Rhodopseudomonas palustris: one gene and its partner. The protein of the gene in region 1 interacts with the protein of each later gene in a pairwise test. Links are inferred from orthologs where the notes say so. Each region holds a gene or a part of one and is shown on either strand. Other genes may lie near its edges.

Evidence for each region. The genes of interacting proteins can lie anywhere in the genome.
Region 2: the proteins of RPPS3_RS15430 (region 1) and ptsN interact in binary tests that used the Escherichia coli proteins (3 or more experiments, as listed by UniProt). The link is inferred for Rhodopseudomonas palustris from one-to-one orthologs.

Annotation. Positions count from the first base shown.
Region 1 is NZ_CP019966.1:3,307,177-3,312,304, forward strand. Bases 663-3,949 are described here. They hold RPPS3_RS15430 (sensor histidine kinase), read right to left. Parts: upstream 3,587-3,949; coding sequence 863-3,586; downstream 663-862. Other genes in these bases: RPPS3_RS15425 (response regulator), read right to left, coding at 663-866; RPPS3_RS15435 (K(+)-transporting ATPase subunit C), read right to left, coding at 3,632-3,949. Outside these bases: RPPS3_RS15420 (YbcC family protein), read left to right, coding at 1-163; more of RPPS3_RS15425, read right to left, coding at 174-662; more of RPPS3_RS15435, read right to left, coding at 3,950-4,237; potassium-transporting ATPase subunit KdpB, read right to left, coding at 4,250-5,128. UniProt on the Escherichia coli protein: Member of the two-component regulatory system KdpD/KdpE involved in the regulation of the kdp operon. KdpD may function as a membrane-associated protein kinase that phosphorylates KdpE in response to environmental signals.
Region 2 is NZ_CP019966.1:58,329-62,943, forward strand. What follows is about bases 642-3,415. They hold ptsN (PTS IIA-like nitrogen regulatory protein PtsN), read left to right. Parts: upstream 642-1,684; coding sequence 1,685-2,146; downstream 2,147-3,415. Other genes in these bases: rpoN (RNA polymerase factor sigma-54), read left to right, coding at 642-747; hpf (ribosome hibernation-promoting factor, HPF/YfiA family), read left to right, coding at 805-1,410; RPPS3_RS00280 (DUF1150 family protein), read right to left, coding at 2,450-2,716; RPPS3_RS00285 (Hsp20 family protein), read right to left, coding at 2,767-3,192; RPPS3_RS00290 (sn-glycerol-3-phosphate import ATP-binding protein UgpC), read right to left, coding at 3,346-3,415. Also shown: more of rpoN, read left to right, coding at 1-641; more of RPPS3_RS00290, read right to left, coding at 3,416-4,437; sn-glycerol-3-phosphate ABC transporter permease UgpE, read right to left, coding at 4,443-4,615. UniProt on the Escherichia coli protein: Seems to have a role in regulating nitrogen assimilation.

The DNA.
Region 1 (5,128 bases):
CGATCGCCACCCGGACGTGCGCACACTGTTCGACAATGGCTGGATGCATCTGTTCACGCTCGACGATGACGGCACGATGGACCGGCGCTACGTCGGCAACGGCCGCTGGGACGTCGTCGTGACGCCTGCGGCACAGGAACAGTCGGTCGCAGAGCTCGCGTGAACCGGCGAGCTTAGTTCGGCGCCTTCAATCGATATCCGATCCCGGTTTCCGTCAGCAGATACTGCGGACGCTCGGGATCGGGTTCGATCTTCTGCCGGAGCTGGCGGACATAGACCCGCAGATATTGCGCGTCCGTGAGTTCGTCCCACAATTCGTGCAGCAGGAACTTGTGCGTCAGCACCTTGCCGGCGTGCTGCACCAGCACGCGCAGCAGATCGTATTCCTTCGGCGACAGCTTGACCTCCTTGTCGCCGAGCTTGACGATCCGCCGCACCAGATCGACCGACAGATCGCCGACGCGGAACAGCGGACGCTCGCCCTGCACCTGAAGCTGATGCCGCAGCGCGGCACGTAGGCGCGCCAGCAGTTCATCCATGCCGAACGGCTTGGTGACGTAGTCGTCAGCGCCGAGGTCCAGCGCTTCGACCTTTCCGGCTTCATCGCCACGGCTCGACAGCACGACAATCGGCACCGCCTCGCTCTGCGAACGGATCTGCCGAAGCAGCTCATGGCCCGGCAGATCCGGCAACCCGAGATCGAGCACGACGAGATCGGGCGGCGTGTTCGCCATCGCCTGCAGCGCAAGCTTGCCGTTGCTGGCTTCGATCACTTCGTAGCCTTGGCTTCCAAGGCCCATCCGCAGAAGCTTCCGAATTGGCGGTTCGTCGTCGATGACCAGAACTTTAATCGCCATGGCACTCACGCTGCACTGATCAAAGCATCGCGGCGCGATGCGACGGGAAGACGGATGGTCATCGCGGCACCGCTGCGATCGGAGCGATTGCCGGCCGACAGTCGCCCGCCCATCGCTTCGATAAAACCTCGTGCGATCGCCAGGCCGAGGCCGGTGCCGGGCCTTATATGATCGCCCTTTCGCACACGATAAAACTTGTCGAACACGGTTTCCAACTCGGCAGGCGGAATCCCCTCACCTTCATCGCGCACCTGGAGCTCGACCTGACCGCCGCTCTGCACAGCCCGAAGCTGGATCGCGCTGCCAGCCGGCGCGTATTTCGCTGCGTTGTCGAGCAGATTGAACAGCGCCTGTTCGAACAGCACCGGATCGACCTCGATCATCGGCAGATCCTGGCCGAGATCCAGTTTCACCGTATGCTGAGCCAGGATCGACGTCGCGCGGCGCAGCGTGGCGCCGACCAGTTCGCCGAGATCGTGGGCCGCGCTGTTCGGCACCACGGCACCGGATTCGAGCTTGGTCATGTCCAGCAGATTGGCGATGAAGCGGTTGAGACGTTCGGATTCCTCGACGATGGTGCCGATCAGTTCGGTCCGCTGCGCATCGCTCAGATGCGGCGCCAGATCCCGCATCGTGGTTGCCGCGCCTAGCACCGCGGCGAGCGGCGTCTTCAGATCGTGCGAGATCGAGGTGAGCAGCGCCTGCCGCAATCGGTCGGATTCGGCATCGCGCTTGACCCGGTCCATATCCTCGACCAGATGCACACGCTCGATTGCGAGCGCTCCCTGGTCGGTGAGCGCGTCGAGCAGCCGCCGCTGGTCCGGCGTCAGCAACGGCCCGGCGCGGTCGTCATCGATCCCGATCACGCCGATCGGCCCCCGCCCGGTCCGCATCGGCAGAAACAGCCGCTTCGCGCCGGGCAAAGTGTCGGAGCCGCGGCCCGCGACGCGGTCGTTCTCCCACGTCCAATTCGCTGCGGCCAGATCTGCCGGATCGAGCTGATCCTCCGGCGGATAGCCGGCCTTGACGGCGATGCGGCCCTGCTCGGGGAGCAGCAGCACCACCCGCACCTTCAGCATCAGCGCGATCTGATAGGCGGTCGCCCACAGCACGTCGTCGAGCGCAGCAGTGCCGGCGAGCTTCCGGCTGAAAGCGTACAGCGACTCCGTTGTTCGCACGCGTTGCGAGGCTGCGGTAGCCTGGGCGCGGACACGGCCGGCGAGATTCGACACCAGGATCGCAATCAGCATGAAGAAGAAGAACGCGACGATATTGGTCGGGTCTGTGATGGTGAAGGTGTAGACCGGCGGCAGGAAGAAGAAGTTGTAGCAGAGCGATGCCGCGAGGCTCGCCAGCAGTGACGGCCCGAGTCCATAGCGGACCGAAACGCCGACAACCGCGGTGAGAAACACCAAGTCGACGTTCTCGATGCTGAAGAACGGTTCGATCAGCTTGGCGACGCCGAGGCCGATACCGACCATCCCGAGCGCCATCGGATACGGCCACGGGTTGAACGGCTCGCTGCCCTCCGCCGGCCGCAGCGAACGGCTCCGGTTTTCCTCGGCCGAAACCGCCGTCCCGGTCATGACGTGGATCGAGATGTTGCCGGAGCCACGCACCAGCTCGTGCACGGTGGAGCCGCGCAGCGCTTCGGACCAGAACGAGCGCGGTGCCTTGCCGACGACGATCTGGGTGATGTTGTTGGCGCGCGCGAATGCCAGGATGTCGTGCGCCAGGCTGCGATCGCCGCCGGGGATCGCCAGCGCCTCACCGCCGAGCGCCTCGGCCAGACGCAACGTATCGGCGAGCCGATCCCGCTGCTGCTCGGTCAGCGACAGACTGCGCCGCGTCTCGATGTTGATCGCCGTCCACGGCGCGCGCAGCCGGTCGGCCAGCCGCTTGGTATAGCGGACCAGCCCTTGCGAGCGCTGATCGTCGCTGACGCACACCAGCACGCGCTCGCCCGCTGCCCACGGCCCGGCGATCGCATTGGCCTGCATGTGCGACAACAGCTGCTCGTCGACCCGCTCGGCGGTACGCCGCAGCGCCAGTTCGCGCAGCGCGGTCAGGTTGCCCGGCGAGAAATAATGCTCCAGCGCGCGCTCGGCCTGCTTGGGCACATAGACCTTGCCCTCTTTGAGGCGCTGGATCAGGTCGTCCGGCGTCAGGTCGACCAGTTCGATCGCATCGGCGCGCTCGAACGCCGAGTCCGGCACGGTCTCACGCACCCGGACCGTGGTGATCTGCGCCACCACATCGTTCAGGCTCTCGATGTGCTGAATATTGACCGCGGTGTAGACGTCGATGCCGTTCGCCAGCAGCTCCAGCACGTCCAGATAGCGCTTGGGATGGCGGCTGCCCGGAGCATTGCTGTGCGCCAGCTCATCGACGATGGCGAGCTGCGGGCGGCGCGCCAGCACCGCATCGAGGTCCATCTCTTCGAGGGTCTGGCCCTTATAGGCGATGCGCCGGCGCGGGACAGTCTCCAGGCCGGCGAGCAAGGCCTCTGTCTCGGCGCGGCCGTGGGTCTCCGCGTAGCCGATCACCACATCGACCCCGGCCTTGGCGCGGGCGTGCGCGCTCTGCAGCATCGCGAAGGTCTTGCCGACGCCCGGAGCCGCGCCGAGGAAGACCTTCAGCCGGCCCGTGCCCGGCTCCTGCCGCCTTGCCTGTTCAAGCAAGGCGTCCGGAGATGGTCGCGAAGGCGGCTCAGCGCACGGATCAGGCATCGGCAAAATATATCCGACCGCAGCGGACTCGCCTAGCAGCGCGCGTCAGCGCGGCACCGCCGCGTCGAGCGCCAGATTGAGCTTCAATACCTTGACGCGCGGCTCGCCGAGCACGCCGCCGAGCGGCGGCTGCACAGAGGCTGTGACCAGTTTGCGGATTTGCTCCTCAGGGACGCCACGCGCCTTGGCGACACGCGGCACTTGAAATAACGCGCCTTCCGGCGAGACATCCGGATCGAGCCCGCTGCCGCTGGTGGTGACGAGATCGACCGGGATCGCGGCGGCTGGGTTCTCAGCCTTCAGCTTGGCCACGTCTTCGCTCATACGATCCGCCAGAGCCTTGCTGGTCGGACCGAGATTGGAGCCGCCGGAGTTCGCTGCATTGTACGGTGCCGGGATCGTCTTGCTGGCATCGGCCGGGTCGGGTGCCGTGGTGGCCGAAGGACGGCCATGGAAATAACGGTCCTCTTTGAACTCCTGCCCGATCAACGCCGAGCCGACGATCTGGCCGCCGCGTTCCACCAGACTACCCTGGGCCTGATACGGAAACAGCACGGCGGCAATGCCGGTGACAGCGAGCGGATAGGCCAGACCGGTGATCATGGTGAGCGCCAACAGCGACACGACAGCGGGGCGAACTTGCTTCAACATGACGACTTCTCCTCACACCAGATGCAGGACCGAGACGGCCAGATCGATCGCCTTGATGCCGACGAAGGGCACCAGGATTCCGCCGAGGCCATAGATCAGAAGATTGCGCCGCAGCAGCGCCGCTGCGCCAACTGGGCGATACGAGACGCCCTTTAGCGCCAGCGGGATCAGCGCGATGATGATCAGCGCGTTGAAGATGATCGCCGACAGGATCGCGCTCTGCGGGCTGGCGAGATGCATGACGTTCAGCACGCCGAGCTGCGGGTAGAACGCCAGGAACATCGCCGGGATGATGGCAAAGTACTTGGCGACGTCGTTGGCGATCGAGAACGTGGTCAGCGCCCCGCGCGTCATCAGCAGCTGCTTGCCGATCTCGACCACTTCGATCAGCTTGGTCGGGTTGGAGTCGAGGTCGACCATGTTGCCGGCTTCGCGCGCCGCCTGTGTGCCGGAATTCATCGCCACGCCGACATCGGCCTGCGCCAGCGCCGGCGCATCATTGGTGCCGTCGCCGCACATCGCCACCAGCTTGCCCTTGGCTTGCTCGTCGCGGATCAGCCTGAGCTTGTCCTCCGGAGTCGCCTGAGCGAGGAAATCGTCGACACCGGCTTCGGCGGCGATCGCCGCGGCGGTCATCGGATTGTCGCCGGTGATCATCACCGTGCGGATGCCCATCCGCCGCAGTTCGGCGAAGCGTTCGCGGATGCCGCCCTTGACGATGTCCTTGAGCTGAATGACGCCGAGCAGCTTGCCGTCACGCGCGACAGCAAGCGGTGTGCCGCCGGCCTTGGCGATCTCGTCCGCGATCGCGACAAGCTCTTGGGCGCCCTCGACGTTGGATACCGTCTCGATCGCGCGCGCGGCATTTCCTTGGGTGACTGCAACGCCGGG
Region 2 (4,615 bases), 3.2 Mb from region 1 along the record:
ATCCGTCACCTCGACCCGAAGCCGGGGCTGAAGTTCGGTTCGTCGCGGGTGCAGACGATTGTGCCCGACGTGTTCGTCCGGCCCGGCCCCGACGGCGGCTGGCTGGTCGAACTCAACAGCGACACGCTGCCGAAGGTGCTGGTCAATCAGTCGTATTATTCGGAGCTGTCGAAGACGATCCGCAAGGACGGCGACAAGTCGTACTTCTCCGACTGTCTGCAGAACGCCACCTGGCTGGTGCGCGCGCTCGATCAGCGCGCCCGCACCATCCTCAAGGTGGCGACCGAGATCGTGCGCCAGCAGGACGGATTCTTCACCCACGGCGTCAAGCATCTGCGGCCGCTGAATCTGAAAGCCGTGGCCGACGCGATTCAGATGCACGAATCGACGGTGTCGCGCGTCACCGCCAACAAATACATGGCGACCAACCGCGGCACCTTCGAGCTTAAGTATTTCTTCACTGCGTCGATCGCTTCCGCCGACGGCGGCGAAGCGCATTCGGCCGAAGCGGTGCGGCACCAGATTCGCCAACTGATCGACAGTGAAGATCCGTCAGCAATCCTGTCGGATGATACGATCGTCGAACGTCTGCGCGAGGCCGGCATCGACATCGCGCGTCGCACCGTCGCGAAATATCGCGAAGCGATGCGCATTCCCTCTTCAGTGCAGCGCCGTCGCGACAAGCAGAACATGCTGGGCACGCCGTCTGCGGCAGCGAGCCGCTCCCGCGACACAGCCCCAGCTTGATTGCGTCGCCCTGCTCTGACTAGACTCATCTCCCCACATGTGAATCGAGGCACTGCCATGACCATCCGGATATCCGGCAAAAGCATCAGCATCGGCGAAGCGCTGCGCAGCCGCGTGAGCGAACGCACCGAGGAGGTGCTGCGCAAGTATTTCGATGGGAATTATTCGGGGCACTTCACGCTCAGCAAAGACGGTTTCGGCTTCCGCACCGATTGTGCGCTGCACCTCGATTCCGGCATCACGCTTGAAGCCGAGTCCAATGCCGCCGACGCCTATGTCAGCGCCGATCAGGCGCTGGTGCAGATCGAGAAGCGCCTGCGCCGCTACAAGAGCCGCCTGAAGGATCGTTCGGCCCGCAAGGCTCACGCCGAGGCCAACGCACTCGCCGAGCTCGGCACGCCGGTGGACGCGGCCAGCTACGTGATCGAAGCGCCCGGCGACGAAGAGCATCACGAGGACGCCTACAACCCGGTGATCATCGCCGAGGCCACCACCGCGATGAAGCGGCTGTCGGTGAGCGAGGCGGTGGTCGAGCTCGATCTCACCGGCGCACCTGTGGTGGTGTTCCAGCACGGCAGCTCGGGCCGCGTGAACATCATTTATCGTCGCGCCGACGGCAATATCGGCTGGATCGACCCGCCGGTGCTGAACGGCACGAACTGACCCGCGCATTGCCTCGCGGGAAAGCCGCAAGCGGAACCTCCGCGAGGCATTGACGCCCGTGCAACGCTCTGCCTATGGTCCGCCGCTTTTCGGCGGACCGCCGACGGCATTTTACGGCCGCCGGCAGGAATGCTAGACTTAAGTTAGGATCATGATTTCAGAAGCGTTTTAGCCGCGATCAGGAAATCGCGCGGCGCTTCTCGGATCGAACGCTTGACGCAACCCACCGCCGTCCTATTTCACCCGGACCGCACCAACACCCCCGGAACGCCTGATGACGATTACGGATCTTGTCGCGCCCGAGGCCGTCATCCCGGCGCTCAAGGTGATCAGCAAGAAGCAGGCGCTGCAGGAACTCGCGGCGCGCGCCGCTGAACTCACCGGTCAGAACGAGCGCTCGATCTTCGAAGTGCTGCTGCAGCGCGAGAAGCTCGGCACCACCGCGGTCGGCTATGGGGTGGCGATTCCGCACGGCAAGCTGCCGAAGCTGGAAAAGCTGTTCGGGCTGTTCGCGCGGCTGGAACGTCCGATCGATTTCGAAGCGATGGACGGCCAGCCGGTCGACCTGATCTTCCTGCTGCTGGCGCCCGAAGGTGCTGGCGCCGACCATCTCAAGGCGCTGGCGCGGATTGCCCGGCTGCTGCGCGACCAGGACGTCGCCAAGAAGCTGCGCGCCTCCCGCGACGCCCATGCGATCTATTCGGTGCTCGCACTGCCCCCGGCCACCGCGGCGTAACAGCGCGGCGTATTGCTGGCCAGCAGGCGCTAGCTTCGCGAAGACATCCGACTGACCGCACAATGAGTGCTCAGCGCCGGACCGAAACTGGTTCAGGCGCAGCGGTTGCTCGTCCGAGATCCTGCGTCGCTTACCAGCGGCAATGGCACGGAATCGCTTTGGTATCGATGTGTGGAAGTGCGCAATGCAACGCGCTAGGGTTGCTTGCTGGCGGGCGCCTCAGCGCCGCTAGTGGGTATTCAGCGGGCGCGGGGGCCGTCACCGGACTCCCCGCGTCGCGTAACCGTCTTCTTCAGTCAGCGCTTAGTGGACGCTGACGGCCTGCAGTTCCTGGCTCCAGGCATTCGCGATCGCCGCTTCACGGCTGTCTGTCAGCATGATCGGCGTGCCATCGGCCGAATGCAAAGCAAACAGCTTGAGGCCCGGCGCGATCTGCGGCGCCTGCGGGAATAACCCAGGTACGTCTTCGGAGCGGATCTGCTTCACATAGGCGATGTGGCCTTCGCCCAGATGCGCCAGCGCTTCCGGCGTGACGCCCACATTTTCAAGCGTAGTACCAGCTTCAGTCATGGTCTCGACTCCTCTAGGAGACTAAGCGGTCGAGTCCGCTACTCGTTCCATTATTCGTGTTCGGTGATGGCGATTGTCTTAATGACCCTTTCCGGCTCAGGCCGGATCAGGTCGATGGACAACAACCCGTTTTTCAGGTCCGCACCCAACACCTGCATCCCGTCGGCCAGCACGAACGTCCGCTGGAAGTGACGCGCGGCAATGCCGCGGTGGATGTATTGCCGAGTTTTGTCATCCTGCTGCCGGCCCCGGATCACCAGTTGATTTTCCTCAACTGTGACATCGAGTTGATCGCGGGTGAATCCAGCCACCGCCAGTGTGATGCGCAGCTTTTCGGGATCGCCGTTGCTGCGTTCGCACCGTTCGATGTTGTACGGGGGGTACCCGTCGGCGCCTTTGACGACGCGGTCGAGCGCACGCTCGATCTCGTCGAATCCCAGCAGAAAGGGACTAGATAACGAAGGAACACGAGACATCACAAAGTCCTCTCGAAGCGACTTTGAGGGGGTCCTTGCGGCACCCCATCGACCGTCCGGCACCTCGCCGTCCAGTCCAAACCAATATGGGCAGTGCAAAAGAACTGTTCAAGAAGGCCAGAACAGCGAATTCCACCAGTAGCTTACGGCCGGCTAGCCGGCAATCCGGCGGCGCCCGTCGGCGGAAAACAGATGCAGGCTGTGCGGCGGCGCCGCGACCGTGATGCGCTCTCCGACCGCCGGCGCGACCTGGCCGGGAATCCGGACGATGATGTCACCGCCGGCCCCTTCGCCGGGCTTCCCGGCAACCACCGGCTGCGCCTCATGCCCTGCGCGGGCCCCATAGACGAACGTCTCCGGTCCGACCCGCTCGATCGCCTCGACGGTGACGTCGAGCGCCAGACCGCCGTGAGCTGCCGCCCCTGGGCCGATGACGAGGTCCTCCGGGCGGACACCGAGAATGCCCGCCTCGGCCGGCGCGCCACCGAGCTGGCTCCGCAGATCGTCCGCCAGGGCCAGCAGGTTCATCGGCGGGGCGCCAATGAACGAGGCCACGAAAGTCGTCGCCGGCTTGGCATAGACATCGAGTGGCGAGCCGATCTGTTCGACTTGGCCGGCGTTCATCACCACTAGCATGTCGGCGAGCGTCATTGCCTCGAGCTGGTCGTGGGTGACGTAGATCGCCGTGGTGGCGAGCCGGCGCTGCAGCTTGCGGATTTCGACCCGCATCGCGACCCGCAGCTTGGCGTCGAGATTGGATAGCGGCTCGTCGAACAGAAACACCTTGGGATGCCGCACGATGGCGCGGCCCATCGCGACCCGCTGGCGCTGGCCGCCGGACAATTGCCGCGGCTTCCGGGTCAGCATCGGACCGAGTTCGAGGATGCGCGCCGCTTCCTGCACCCGTGCGTCGATCTCGGCTTTGCCCATGCCACGGTTGCGCAGGCCGTACGCCATGTTGTTGTACACGGTCATGTGCGGGTAGAGCGCGTAGTTCTGGAAGACCATCGCGATGTCCCGATCGGCCGGCTCGACGTCGTTGACGACGCGGTCCCCGATGCCGATCTCGCCGCCGGTGACGGTTTCGAGCCCGGCGATCATTCGCAGCAGGGTCGACTTGCCGCAGCCGCTCGGCCCGACCAGCACGCAGAACTGGCCGTCGCCGACTTCGAAATCGACGCCTTTAATTGCCTCAAAACCACCCGGATAGGTCTTGCGGACAGAGCGGAGAACGACGTTGGCCACTGTTGCTACTTCTCCGTCTCGACCAGTCCGCGCACGAACAGTTTCTGCATCAGCACCACCACGGCGACCGGCGGCAGCATCGCCAGCACGGCGGTCGCCATCACCACCGGCCACTCGGTCAGTGCGTCCGAGGTGACGATCATCTTGCGGATGCCGATCTGGATGGTCTGCATGTCGT